DNA from 3 places in the Streptomyces sp. NPDC002463 genome. Region 3 is predicted to be linked to each of the others. Evidence: riboswitches for the same ligand, from Rfam matches in the RefSeq annotation. Region 3 holds a riboswitch; each other region holds the start of a gene.
The links. A riboswitch is a leader RNA that binds a small molecule or an ion and turns the genes downstream of it on or off. The one in region 3 is predicted to bind thiamine pyrophosphate.

Region 1 (4,542 bases), on a different contig from region 3:
TCCAGGGCCGCGCGCCCCTCCGCGGGAGAGGACGCCGAGGCGAAGTGGCGGCGGGGGATTCGGCCCGCGCGGTGGGCCAGGCGGCCCGCCGTGACCGCGTGGCGCATCGCCGACGCCATCAGGACCGGCTCCTGCGCGCGCGTCACCGCCGACGCCAGCATCACCGCCGCGCACCCCAGCTCCATCGCGAGCGCCGCGTCCGACGCCGTTCCCGCGCCGGCGTCGAGGATGACCGGGACCTCGGCCCGCTCCACGATCAGCTGGAAGTTGTGCGGGTTGCGGATGCCGAGCCCGGAGCCGATGGGGGAGCCGAGCGGCATGATCGCGGCGCAGCCGACGTCCTCCAGCTTGCGGGCGAGGACCGGGTCGTCGTTGGTGTAGGGGAGGACGGTGAAGCCGTCGTCGACCAGGGTCTCGGCCGCGGCGAGGAGCTCCTCGCCGTCCGGGAGGAGGGTGCGTTCGTCCGCCACCACCTCCAGCTTGATCCAGTCCGTGCCCAGCGCCTCGCGGGCCAGGCGGGCGGTCAGGACGGCCTCGCCGGCCGTGTAGCAGCCCGCCGTGTTCGGGAGGACCTGGATGCCGAGCCGGGTCAGGACGGAGAGGACCGAGCCCTGGACCGTCGGGTCCAGGCGCCGCATGGCGACCGTCGTCAGTTCCGTGCCGCTGGCGACGAGGGAGCGTTCCAGGACGTCGAGGCTGGGGGCGCCGCCGGTGCCCATGATGAGGCGGGAGGTGAACTCCGTACCGCCGAGGGTGAGGACGTCGTCGGACATCGCGGTCAGCCTCCCTGCACGGCCGTGAGGACTTCCACCCGGTCGCCCTCGCCGAGCAGCGTCGTGGCCCACTCGCCGCGCGGCACGACCGTCTCGTTGAGCGCGGCGGCGACCCCGGCGCGGGCCGTGGTGAGGGTGGCCACGAGGGCGTCCAGGGAGAGGGGGCCCGTCAGGACCCGGGCCTCGCCGTTCACGGACACGTTCATGCGGGCTGCTCCTGACGTACGGGGGAGAAACGGCGGGGGGTGAAGGGGCGCGCCTCGTCGGGGAGGGTGCCCGTGGTGAGCGCCTCGGCCATGACGTCGCCGGTGACGGGCGTGAGCAGCACCCCGTTGCGGTAGTGGCCGGTGGCCAGGTGCAGGCCGGGCAGGGCGCTCGGCCCGAGGAGGGGGGCGTTGTCCGGGGAGCCGGGGCGCAGGCCCGCGCACGTCTCGGTGAGCGGCAGTTCGGTGAGGCCGGGGACGAGTTCGTGGGCGTCGCGCAGCAGCTCGTACACCCCGCCCGCCGTCACCGTGGTGTCCCAGCCGAGTTCCTCGCTGGTGGCGCCGACGACGAGCTCGCCGTTCTCGCGGGGCACCAGGTAGACGTGGCTGCCGCGGACGACGGCCCGGACGGTGCGGGAGAGGAACGGGGCGTACGCGGGGGGCACCCGCAGCCGGAGGACCTGGCCCTTGACGGGGCGGACCGGCGGCAGCACCTCCGCGGGCACGCCCGCGAGCCGCCCGCTGAGGCTGCCCGCGGCGAGGACGACCTGGTCGGCCGTCAGTTCCCCGCCGCCGGCGAGCACGACGCCGCTCGCCCGGTCCCGTACGACCGTGAGCCGCTCGGCGAGGGTCCGGTGGAAGACCACTCCGACCCGCTCGCAGGCCGCCATCAGCGCGGCGGCGAGCCGGCGCGGGTCGACCTGGTGGTCGCCGTCGACGCGCAGCCCGCCCCGGACGCCGGGCGCGAGCATCGGTTCGAGGCGGCGGCACTCGCGGCCGCTGAGCCATTCGGAGACGAGCCCGCAGCGGGTCTGCAGGGCGTGCAGTTCGCGCAGATGGGCCCGGTCGTCGGCGTCGAGGGCGACGGCGAGGGTGCCGCAGGCGCGGTAGCCGACGTCGTGGCCGGTGGCTTCCTCGAGTTCGGCGACGAACGCGGGATAGCGCTCGGCGGAGGCGAGGTTGAGCCCGAGCAGGGTCTCCTCGCCGTAGTGGAGTTCGGTGACGGCGGCGAGCATGCCGGCCGCGACCCGCGCGGCGCCGCCGCCCGGGTCCGGGTCGACGACGGCGGTGCGCAGTCCGCGCTGCGCGGCCCGCCAGGCCGTGACCAGGCCGATGATGCCGCCCCCGACGACGAGGATGTCGGACACACGGCCGTCGGAAACACGGCCGTCGGACACATGGACATCGGAAGAACGCATGGGCGTCCAGCCCCTCCCTTCGCCGGCATGACCCGGATCAGGTTCGTACGGTCGGAGGCCGGCCAGCCTCCCTCTCAGCCCGGTGCGTCCGGGCTCCCGCGAGTGCTTTACGCCCGTCAGACTAGCCCGCGCGATCGGACCGCCACAGACCCCTCCCTTCCTGACGGTACGTCAGATGCGTAAGGTGGTCGGGTGAGCGAGCAGAAGCAGGCCCAGCAGCACGTCGTGATCGTCGGCGCCGGAATGGCGGGCGTCCAGACCGCCGTCGCCCTGCGCGAGCAGGGCTTCACCGGCCCCGTGACCCTCATCGGGGCCGAGCCCCACCAGCCCTACGACCGGCCCCCGCTCTCCAAGGCGATCCTCCTCGGCAAGGCAGAGGACTCCGCCTTCGAGATCGACTTCGAGGACCTCGCCATCGAGCTCCGCCTCGGCCTGGACGTCACCGGGCTGCGCGCCGCCGACCACGAGATCGACACCGAGGCCGGACCCGTCGCGTACGACACGCTCGTCGTCGCCACCGGGGCCCAGCCCGTCGTCCTGCCCGGCACCGAGGGCGTCCCCGGGGTCCATCTGCTGCGCACCCTCGACGACGCCGTGCGCCTCGGGCCCGTCCTGGAGCGCCGTCACTCCGTCGTGGTCGTGGGTGCCGGCTGGATCGGCGCCGAGTTCGCCACCGCCGCGCGCGAGGCCGGCTGTGCCGTCACCGTCGTCGAGGCCGCCGACCGCCCCCTCGCCGGAGCCCTGCCCGCCGAGGTCACCGCGCCCATGGCCGCCTGGTACGGGGCGAACGGCGCCGAACTCCTCACCCACGCGCGCGTGGACACCGTCGAACCCGGCCGCGTCGTCCTCGCCGACGGCCGCGCACTGCCCGCCGACGCCGTCGTCGTCGGCATCGGCGCCCGCCCCGCCACGAGCTGGCTCGCCGGCTCCGGCATCGCCCTCGACGCGGACGGCGCCGTCACCGCCGACGACCGGCTGCGCACCTCCCTGCCCGACGTCTACGCGGTCGGCGACTGCGCCTCCTTCCCCTCCGCCCGCTACGGCGAGCGCCTCCTCGTCCACCACTGGGACAACGCCCTCCAGGGCCCCCGCGCGGTCGCTGCGGCGATCACCGGCGCCGCCGACGCGCCGTACGACCCCGTGCCGTACTTCTGGTCCGAGCAGTTCGGCCGCTTCGTCCAGTACGCGGGGCACCACGCGGACGCCGACGAGCTGCTGTGGCGCGGCGACCCGGCCGACGAGGCCTGGTCCGTGCTCTGGCTGCGCGCCGGGGTGCCCGTCGCCCTCCTCGCGGTCGGCCGTCCCCGCGACCTGGCCCAGGGCCGCAAGCTCATCGAGGCCGCCGTCCCCGTCGACCCGGAGCGCGCCGCGGACCCGTCCGTCCCCCTGAAGGCCGCAGTCCGGTAGGGCCCGACTACCGACTGTCAGTCCGGGATGGCAGGCTTGTCCTGTGACCGAGATTGACGTAAAGATCGATGCTCTCGTCCCCGCCTGGCTCTACGTGCCCGACATCGCGGAGATGCTCGATATCGACGTGGTGCGCGTGCGACAGCTGATCAAGGAAGGCCAGCTCATCGCCGTGCGCCGCGGCGAGAACAACGCCCTGCAGATCCCCGCCGCCTTCATCCAGGGCGACAAGATCGTCAAGGGTCTCGTCGGGCTCCTGACCGTGCTGCGGGACGACGGCTTCACCAACGAGGAGATGCTGGAGTGGCTCTTCACTCCTGACGAGAGCCTGCCGGGCACGCCCGCGCAGGCGCTCAACGAGAACCGCGGCACGGAGGTGAAGCGCCGCGCCCAGGCGCTCGCCATCTGAGGCGCCCGCGCCGACGACGTACGAACGCACCGAAGACACCACCCGCGGGTGTCGCGGCGCCCCGCCCTCCATGGGCCGGGCGCCGCGGCGCCGGCGCACGAACGGGGGGAACCCACCCATGTCCACGCCTCGTGAGCTGCTCGCCGACGCCCGGCTCTACCTGTGCACCGACGCCCGGAAGCGCCAGGGCGACCTGCCGGACTTCCTCGACGCCGTGCTCTCCTCCGGCGTGGACATCGTGCAGCTCCGCGACAAGGGCATGGAGGCCGGTGAGGAGCTGGAGCACCTCGCCGTCTTCGCCGAGGCCGCCCGCCGGCACGGCAGGCTCCTCGCGGTGAACGACCGGGCCGACGTCGCCCACGCCATCGGCTCCGACGTCCTCCACCTCGGCCAGGGCGACCTGCCCGTGCCCGCCGCCCGCGCGATCCTCGGCGGCGGGGTGCTGATCGGCCGCTCCTGCCACGCCGAGACCGAGGTGGCCGCGGCCGCCGCCGAGCCGGGCGTGGACTACTTCTGCACCGGCCCCTGCTGGCCCACCCCCACCAAGCCCG
Region 2 (4,542 bases), on a different contig from region 3:
ACTCCGTACACGGTGCGTAATCGCCGCGTCCTTTTGGAGCGTTTGGGCGGTTTGGGGCGAATGGAGCCCCTGGTGGAGCGTCAGGAATATGCGCTCGGCACGGTCTGTGCCGCCATCCCCATCACCGCGGGCTCCGCGGCGGGCGCAATGGCCATTTCCCTCCCCCTCCACCAGGAAGAACGGTTGCTCCCAGCGGTCGAGCGGCTACGTACGGAGATCGGAAGGCTCTTCGGTTCCCTCGCGTTCTCTATCAGTATCTGAAAAATCACTCCTTGTGATCTGCTAACGCGTACAGCACGATTGCGTCAAGAGGGCCACGGGGGATCATTCCTGGCCGTTTCGGTCACAGCTTTCAGCAGCTGTGTTTACACAACTGCTTCATCTACTGCGGGGTACATGATGCGAGAGTCGGTTCAGGCCGAGGTCCTGATGAGCTTCCTCGTCTCCGAGGAGCTCTCCTTCAGGATCCCGGTCGAACTCCGATATGAGACCCGGGATCCCTACGCGGTGCGGATGACCTTCCACCTTCCCGGGGACGCGCCTGTGACCTGGGCGTTCGGAAGGGAGCTGCTGCTCGACGGGATCAACCGGCCGAGCGGGGACGGCGACGTGCACATCGCCCCGACGGAGCCCGAGAGGCTCTCGGACGTCTCCATCAGACTCCAGGTGGGCGGTGACCGCGCGCTGTTCCGGGCCAGCGCGCCGCCGCTGGTGGCCTTCCTCGACCGCACGGACAAGCTGGTTCCGCTCGGCCAGGAGCGGACGCTCGGTGACTTCGAGGACCACCTGGAGGCCGCCCTCGGCCGGATTCTGGCCGAGGAGAACGCCGGCCCCGCCTGAGCCGGCCCGGCCTGAACAGAGCGCGCCTGGGCCGAACCGCCTGAACGGAAACCGCCGAGCAGAACCCGCACGAGTCGTACGAAGTATCCGAGCCGGACCCTCCCCCGAGCCGGGCCGGCCCCGAACCCTCCGTATCCACGTCCTACTTGGCGCGACGGCGGCGCCCTCCCCGTACCGCCGTCGGCTTCCCGCCCCCGGACGCCGACCGGTCGGCGGAGACGACCAGGGCCGCGAGCGCCGTGGTGACCGGAACGGACGCCACCAGACCGATCGACCCGACCAGGGTCCGGACGATCTCCTCGGCGACCAGCTCGCTGTTGGCCACCGTCCCCATGCTGCTCTGGGCGATGGAGAAGAGCAGCAGCAGCGGCAGGGCGGCACCCGCGTAGGCGAGCACCAGTGTGTTGACGACCGAGGCGATGTGGTCGCGGCCGATCCGGATCCCGGCCCGGTACAGGCCGCGCGGCCCCATGCCCGGATCGGCCTGGTGCAGCTCCCAGACGGCCGAGGTCTGGGTGACCGTCACGTCGTCGAGCACGCCGAGCGAACCGATGATGATCCCGGCGAGCAGCAGACCGGACATGTCGATCTCCGGGTACAGGCCGTGGATCAGACCGGTGTAGTCGTCGGTGTTGCCGCTGAGCGAGGTCCAGCCGACGAACAGCGAGCCCAGCAGACCGATCAGCAGCAGTGAGATCAGCGTGCCGAGCACGGCGACCGAGGTGCGGGCCGAGAGTCCGTGGCACATGTAGAGCGCGATCAGCATGATGGCGCTCGACCCGACCACCGCCACGACCAGCGGGTTCGACCCCTCCAGGATCGCCGGCAGGATGAAGTACGTCAGCACGAGGAAGCTCACGGCGAGCGCGACGAGCGCCATGACGCCCCGCATCCGGCCGACGACCACGACCGCGACGGCGAAGATCCCGGCGAGCAGCGCCAGCGGCAGCTTGCGGTTCACGTCGGTCACCGAGTACTGCAGGTCGTGCGGGGCGTCGGGGGCGTACGCCACCACCACGCCCTGTCCCTCGTCCAGTTGACGCGGTGCGTCCGGCTGCACGATCTCGACGAACCTGCGCCCCTGGTCCGGGCCGGTGGTGACCTCGACCGTCGCCTTCTCGCACTGCCCCTGCCGGCCGTCGGCCGCCTCGCGCCCCTCCGGGGTGGAGGTGTCGCCGGTCGGCGGGACCTGGGCGGCGTTCACCGACTTGCAGTCGACGTGCTCGACGGAGACGACCCTGCCCTGCTGCGTCTGCCGGTCGAAGCCGACGCCGGTGCGCTCGTGCGCCGGGGTGCCGCCCGGCCACAGCACCGCGAGCCCGATGACGACCGCGGTGGCGAAGGGGATCAGGATCGCGGCGATGACCTTGCGCAGGTGCCGCGAGACGGGTGCGGCGGGTCCGTGGCTGTGGCTGTGGCCGTGCCCGCCTCCGCCGCCATGGGTGTCCACACCTCCGCCTCCGTGCCCGTGTCCGGGACCGTGGGGGTGAAGGTGTGGCTCGGGGGTCTGCTGGGGGGAAGTCACCGGCCGATCATCGCAAGAACGGCGGGGGCCCACTGTTCAGCATGGCCGGGATGACGCTAGCGTGGTGGCACCTTTGCACACGCGGGAGCTCGGAGCACCGGGCTGAGAGGGCGCTGATCACCGTACGCACGTACGGGAGGAGGCTGCGCCGACCGCCGAACCTGTTACCGGGTAATGCCGGCGTAGGGAGATTCGGTCTCATGACCATTCAGGATGCACGCACGCCTGCCTCCGACCAGAACGACGGCCAGGGCGAGCGCACGCCGGGCTGGCACAAGGGGTACGTCCAGGGCTCTCGCCCCGACCTCCGGGTGCCCGTCCGCCAGGTGCACCTCACCAACGGCAAGGACGTGACGCTGTACGACACGTCCGGCCCGTACACCGACCCCGCCATCGACACCGATGTCCGGCGGGGCCTTCCGCCGCTGCGCGAGAACTGGATCATCGCGCGCGGCGACACCGAGGAGTACGCGGGCCGCCCGGTCCGCCCCGAGGACGACGGCATCAAGCACACCTCGCCGCGCGGCGGTGGGCTGAAGAACCTCGACGCCGTCTTCCCCGGCCGTCCCCGGCTGCCGCGCCGCGGCCGCCCCGGCCAGGCCGTGACCCAGCTCGCGTACGCCCGCCGGGGCGAGATCACCCCGGAGATGGAGTACGTCGCGATCCGCGAGAACGTCTCCCCCGAGGTCGTGCGGGAGGAGATCGCCGCGGGCCGCGCCGTGCTGCCGGCGAACGTGAACCACCCGGAGATCGAGCCGATGATCATCGGCAAGCGGTTCCTGGTGAAGGTCAACGCCAACATCGGCAACTCCGCCGTGACCTCCTCCATCGAGGAGGAGGTGGAGAAGATGACCTGGGCGACCAAGTGGGGCGCCGACACGGTCATGGACCTGTCCACCGGCCGCAACATCCACACCACCCGCGAGTGGGTGCTGCGCAACTCCCCCGTGCCGATCGGCACCGTGCCGCTCTACCAGGCCCTGGAGAAGGTCGACGGCAAGGCCGAGGAGCTGACCTGGGAGATCTACAAGGACACGGTCATCGAGCAGGCCGAGCAGGGCGTCGACTACATGACCGTGCACGCCGGCGTGCTCCTGCCGTACGTGCCGCTCACCGCGCGCCGCAAGACCGGCATCGTCTCGCGCGGCGGCTCGATCATGGCCGCCTGGTGTCTCGCCCACCACCAGGAGAACTTCCTCTACACGAACTTCGAGGAGCTCTGCGAGATCCTCGCGGCGTACGACGTCACGTACTCGCTCGGCGACGGTCTGCGTCCCGGCTCGATCGCGGACGCCAACGACGAGGCGCAGTTCGCGGAGCTGCGCACGCTCGGCGAGCTGAACACGATCGCCAAGCGGCACGACGTGCAGACGATGATCGAGGGCCCGGGACACGTCCCGATGCACAAGATCAAGGAGAACATCGACCTCCAGCAGGAGATCTGCGAGGAGGCGCCGTTCTACACGCTCGGCCCGCTGACCACGGACGTCGCGCCCGCGTACGACCACATCACCTCGGGCATCGGCGCGGCGATGATCGCCTGGTGGGGCACGGCGATGCTCTGCTACGTGACGCCCAAGGAGCACCTGGGCCTGCCGAACAAGGACGACGTGAAGACGGGCGTCATCACGTACAAGATCGCGGCGCACGCGGCGGACCTCGCCAAGGGGCACCCGGGCGCGCAGGAGTGGGACGACGCGCTCTCGGACGCGCGGTTCGAGTTCCGCTGGGAGGACCAGTTCAACCTGGCCATGGACCCGGTCACGGCCCGTGAGTTCCACGACGAGACGCTGCCGGCGGAGCCCGCGAAGACCGCGCACTTCTGCTCGATGTGCGGTCCGAAGTTCTGCTCGATGAAGATCAGCCGGAGCATCACCGAGCAGTTCGGCGGCGACGACCCGCAGACCAGCGAGGAAGAGGCCCGGGCGGGGATGCTGGCCAAGTCGGCCGAGTTCGCCGCGCAGGGCAACCGGCTCTACCTGCCGCTGGCGGACTGATCCTCCGACCTCGCGGTGTCCCCCGGAACGTACGGCGCTAGTCGAGCGCGTCCGGGGGTGCCGCGGCGGCGAGGGCGTCGCGGAGGAAGGGGACGATGCCGCGCTCCAGGAGGGCGTGGCGCCAGGCCTCGCGGGCGCGGGTGAGTTCGTCGTCGAGGGGCGGGGCCTCGGCGGGTGCGT
Region 3 (4,542 bases):
CCGCCGACGGTCCGGACGACGACCGCGTAGTTGAAGAAGACGTGCGCGAGGAGGATCGCCCACACACTGGTGTCGAGCCGCAGCCCCCACAGCTCGTCGGTGAGCCCGTTCCGGCCGACGAGCGCCAGGAACGCGGTGCCGACGAGAACGGTCGGCAGCACGAACGGCACCGTGACGACGGCCCGCAGCGCGCCCTTGCCGGGGAAGTCGAAGCGGGCGAAGACGTACGCCCCGGGCAGCGCGACCAGCAGGGTGAGCCCGGTGGAGGCGAGCGCCTGCCACACGGTGAAGCCGAGCACGTCGAGGATGTCCGGCCGGCTCAGCGTCTCGCCGATCCGGCCGAACCGCCAGGCGCCGTCGGGCCGGAGCCCCCGGTCCACGATGGACACGACGGGCCAGGCGAAGAAGACCCCGAAGAACGCGACGGGCAGGGCCATCAGCCCGAGCCGCGTCGCGTCCCCCCTGAGGTCCCGTGTCACCTCACGTGTCACTTCAGGACGAGCGACGACCACTGCTGGATCCACGGGTCACGCTTCTCGGCGATCTTCTGGGGCGTCATGGTCTCCGGCTTGTCGATCACCACGCCGTGCTTGGTGAACAACTCCGGCAGGGCCGCGTCCTTCGCCACCGGGTTGACGAACATCTGGAGCGGCATGTCCTCCTGGAACTTCTTGGAGATCAGGAAGTCGATCAGCGCCTTGCCGCCCTCGGGGTTCTTCGCACCGTTCAGCAGGCCCGCGAACTCGACCTGCCGGAAGCAGGTGCCGGTGGAGACGCCGGTGGGCGCCACCTTCGGCTGCGGCTCGCCGTACAGCACCTCGACCGGCGGGCTGGATGCGTACGACACGACCAGCGGCCGGTCGCCCTTGGCCTGCTTGCCGCCGGCCGAGCCGGAGAACTCCTGGTTGTAGGCGAGCTCCCAGCTGTCGACGGTCTTCACACCGTTGGCCTTGAGCTTCTTCCAGTAGTCCTGCCAGCCCTCGTCGCCGTACTTCGCGGCCGTGCCGAGCAGGAAGCCGAGGCCCGGGGAGGACAGCTCGGGGTTCTCCACGACGAGCAGGTTCTTGTACGCCGGCTTCGCGAGGTCGTCGAAGGTGACCGGCGGCGCCAGCTTCTTGTCCGCGAAGTACTTCTTGTCGTAGTTGACGCAGATGTCGCCGGAGTCGATCGGGGTGACCCGGTGCTCCTTGTCGAGCTGGTACGTCGCCGGGACCCGGTCCAGGCCCTTCGCCTCGTACGGCACGAAGATCCCGTTGTCGAGGGCGCGGGACAGCAGCGTGTTGTCGACGCCGAAGAAGACGTCACCCTGCGGGGAGCCCTTGGTCAGGATCTCCTTGTTGACGGCCTCGCCGGCGTCGCCGCTCTTCAGCACCTTGACCGTGAACCCGGTCTGCTTGGTGAAGTCCGCGAGGACTTCCTTGGAGGCGTTGAACGAGTCGTGGCTCACCAGCGTCACCGTCTTCGGTGCGGGCTGGTCGGTCTTGCCGGCCGCGCCCCGGACGTCGTCGGTGCCGCACGCGGCGAGGCTCGTGACGCCGAGCGCCGCGACGAGCGCGACGGCGGCGGCCTTCTTGATGCTCACTGGATTCCTCCTGGGTGTGACCAGGAAGAGACGCGGCCCTGCCCACGACCGGCGGACCGGGCGCGGGCAGGGCGCAACAGCTTGAGTTACGACCGAACTTCCTACCCAGAATGACCTGGGCGAGGTTCAGAGGGTCTGCGGTCTACGGTTACCGCACTCTCAGCGCTGTGGCGCTCCCCTGTCGGAATATGGAGATGTGTTCGAGCTCAGACTACAAGGTCAGCGCTCGGCGGCCGCGAGCTGTCCACAGGCACCGTCGATCTCCTGACCGCGGGTGTCCCGCACGGTCACCGGCACGCCGTGCCGGGCGATCGCCTCGACGAAGGCCTTCTCGTCCTCGGGGCGGGACGCCGTCCACTTGGACCCGGGCGTCGGGTTCAGCGGGATGAGGTTGACGTGCACCCGCTTGCCCTTGAGGAGGCGGCCGAGGAGGTCGCCGCGCCAGGCCTGGTCGTTGATGTCCCGGATGAGGGCGTACTCGATGGAGATCCGGCGCCCGGACTTCTCCGCGTACTCCCAGGCCGCGTCGAGGACCTCGCGGACCTTCCAGCGCGTGTTGACGGGCACGAGGGTGTCGCGGAGCTCGTCGTCGGGCGCGTGCAGCGAGACGGCGAGACGGCACTTGAAGCCCTCGTCGGCGAAGCGCAGCATCGCGGGCACGAGGCCGACGGTGGAGACGGTGATGCCGCGCTGCGACAGCCCGAGGCCGTCCGGCTCGGGGTCGGTGAGCCGCCGGATGGCTCCGACGACCCGCTTGTAGTTGGCGAGCGGCTCGCCCATGCCCATGAAGACGATGTTGGAGAGCCGCGCCGGCCCCCCGGGCACCTCCCCGTCCCGCAGCGACCGCATCCCGTCCACGATCTGGTGCACGATCTCGGCGGTCGACAGGTTCCGGTCGAGGCCCGCCTGCCCGGTCGCGCAGAACGGGCAGTTCATCCCGCAGCCGGCCTGCGAGGAGATGCACATGGTCACCCGGTCCGGGTAGCGCATGAGCACCGACTCCACGAGCGTGCCGTCGTGCAGCTTCCACAGGGTCTTACGGGTGGTGTCGTCGTCGCACGAGATGTGCCGCACCACGGACATCAGGTCGGGCAGCAGCTCCCCGGCCAGCTTCTCCCGCGAGGCGGCCGGGATGTCGGTCCACTCGGCGGGGTCGTGCGCGTACCGCGCGAAGTAGTGCGTGGACAGCTGCTTGGCGCGGAAGGGCTTCTCGCCGATCGCGGCGACGGCCTCCTTCCGCTCGGCGGGCGAGAGGTCGGCGAGGTGCCGCGGCGGCTTCTTGGCTCCGCGGGGGGCGACGAAAGTGAGTTCTCCGGGCACTGGACGGGCCACGATCGGGTGTCTCCTCAGACGGCACGAGGTCTGGTATCCCCGCGGCGACGGGGAGCGTGGCATCACGATGCCGGAGCCAGGAGACCTCACTGGACCGTCCTCGCAGTGGCGAGGACGACGGAAGGGCCCGCGACGCACGCGCCACGAGCCCTTCCAGAGTACCCGCTGTCCGTCAAGCCGTTCCGACGAACAAAGCCAGCAGCAGCCACACCACCGGCGCCGTCGGCAGCAGGGAGTCCAGCCGGTCCATGATGTATCGACGTGCGGCTCCGCCGCATGGCGCCGTGGCCGGTGTCAGCCGGTACCGACGAACAGCGCCAGCAGCAGCCACACCACCGGCGCCGTCGGCAGCAGGGAGTCCAGCCGGTCCATGATGCCGCCGTGGCCCGGCAGCAGCGTGCCCATGTCCTTGATGCCGAGGTCGCGCTTGATCATGGACTCGCCGAGGTCGCCGAGCGTCGCGCTCGCCGCCACCGCGAGGCCGAGGATCAGGCCCTGCCACCAGGCACCGTCGTCGATCATGAACTGCATGCACAGCGCACCCGCCGCCATCGCGAACGTCACCGCGCCGACCAGGCCCTCACGGGTCTTGCCGGGACTGATCCGCGGGGCCAGCTTGTGCTTGCCGAAGCGCCAGCCGACGGCGTACGCCCCGGTGTCGCTGACGACCGTGAGGATCAGGAACGTCAGCACCCGCTGCGCCCCGTCGTCCGCGGTCAGCAGCATCGCCACGAAGGTCGCCAGGAACGGCACGTAGAACGCGGCGAAGACCCCCGCCGTGACGTCCTTCAGGTAGCCCTCGGGCGGCTCCGTCATCCGCCAGACGAGCACCGCGAGCGCCGTGAGGGCCATCGCCACCCAGGCGCCCTCGGCGCCCCGGACGTAGCCGGCGACGACCATCGCCGCGCCGCCGACCGCGAGCGGCACCAGCGGAGCCTTGATCGCCTTGCGCTCCTGGAGGCGGGAGGTGAGCTCCCACAGGCCGACGACCACGGCGACAGCTATCACTCCGACGAACGCCGGCTTCCAGATGAACAGCGACGCGATGATGACGGCGCCGAGCCCGACCCCGACCCCTATGGCCGCGCCCAGGTCACGGCCCGCGCTCTTCTTCTGCCGGGGCGCCGGCGACGGCGCGGACGGCGGAGGCGGGGTGGGGCTGGACATGGGCTCCTGCGGGTGCTCGTGCGGCGTCTCGTCACGGAACAGGGGACCGCTCGGGTGAGCGGCCCCCCGGCCGTGACCGTCCTGGAATCCGCCGGCGGGAACGTCGGGCACGATGGGCATGGGCCGAGTCTGCGCCGCCTGCTGCCGATCGTATGCGGGACCCGCCGGGGCAGGCCCCTGGTCGGGTCCCCCACGGCCGGAACCGGCCGGGGCCCCCCAGGAAGAGTCGTTCATCAGACCTCGAGCAGCTCGGCTTCCTTGTGCTTGAGCAGCTCGTCCACCTGCGCGACGTACTTCGCGGTGGTGTCGTCGAGCTCCTTCTCGGCGCGGCGGCCCTCGTCCTCGCCGACCTCGCCGTCCTTGACGAGCTTGTCGATGGTCTCCTTGGCCTTGCGGCGCACCGAGCGGATCGAGATCTTCGAGTCCTCGGCCTTGCCCTTGGCGACCTTGATGTACTCCCG

Region 1: it holds a riboswitch for thiamine pyrophosphate, as region 3 does, so the genes downstream of both, thiO (glycine oxidase ThiO) here and ACFYX3_RS17895 (thiamine ABC transporter substrate binding subunit) in region 3, are expected to answer to the same signal.
Region 2: it holds a riboswitch for thiamine pyrophosphate, as region 3 does, so the genes downstream of both, thiC (phosphomethylpyrimidine synthase ThiC) here and ACFYX3_RS17895 (thiamine ABC transporter substrate binding subunit) in region 3, are expected to answer to the same signal.

Annotation. Positions count from the first base shown of each region.
Region 1 is NZ_JBIARL010000002.1:270,780-275,321, forward strand. It holds gene ACFYX3_RS06375 (thiazole synthase) at 1-773, opposite strand, end outside; gene thiS (sulfur carrier protein ThiS) at 779-979, opposite strand; gene thiO (glycine oxidase ThiO) at 976-2,175, opposite strand; TPP riboswitch at 2,173-2,285, opposite strand; gene ACFYX3_RS06390 (NAD(P)/FAD-dependent oxidoreductase) at 2,419-3,582, shown strand; gene ACFYX3_RS06395 (Rv2175c family DNA-binding protein) at 3,626-3,991, shown strand; gene thiE (thiamine phosphate synthase) at 4,110-4,542, shown strand, end outside.
Region 2 is NZ_JBIARL010000007.1:155,765-160,306, forward strand. It holds gene ACFYX3_RS16465 (IclR family transcriptional regulator) at 1-261, shown strand, start outside; gene ACFYX3_RS16470 (SsgA family sporulation/cell division regulator) at 400-840, shown strand; gene ACFYX3_RS16475 (YibE/F family protein) at 983-2,365, opposite strand; TPP riboswitch at 2,437-2,571, shown strand; gene thiC (phosphomethylpyrimidine synthase ThiC) at 2,566-4,362, shown strand; gene ACFYX3_RS16485 (hypothetical protein) at 4,400-4,542, opposite strand, start outside.
Region 3 is NZ_JBIARL010000008.1:98,907-103,448, forward strand. It holds gene ACFYX3_RS17890 (ABC transporter permease) at 1-437, opposite strand, end outside; gene ACFYX3_RS17895 (thiamine ABC transporter substrate binding subunit) at 488-1,582, opposite strand; TPP riboswitch at 1,663-1,772, opposite strand; gene rlmN (23S rRNA (adenine(2503)-C(2))-methyltransferase RlmN) at 1,802-2,914, opposite strand; gene ACFYX3_RS17905 (phosphatidate cytidylyltransferase) at 3,209-4,315, opposite strand; gene frr (ribosome recycling factor) at 4,315-4,542, opposite strand, start outside.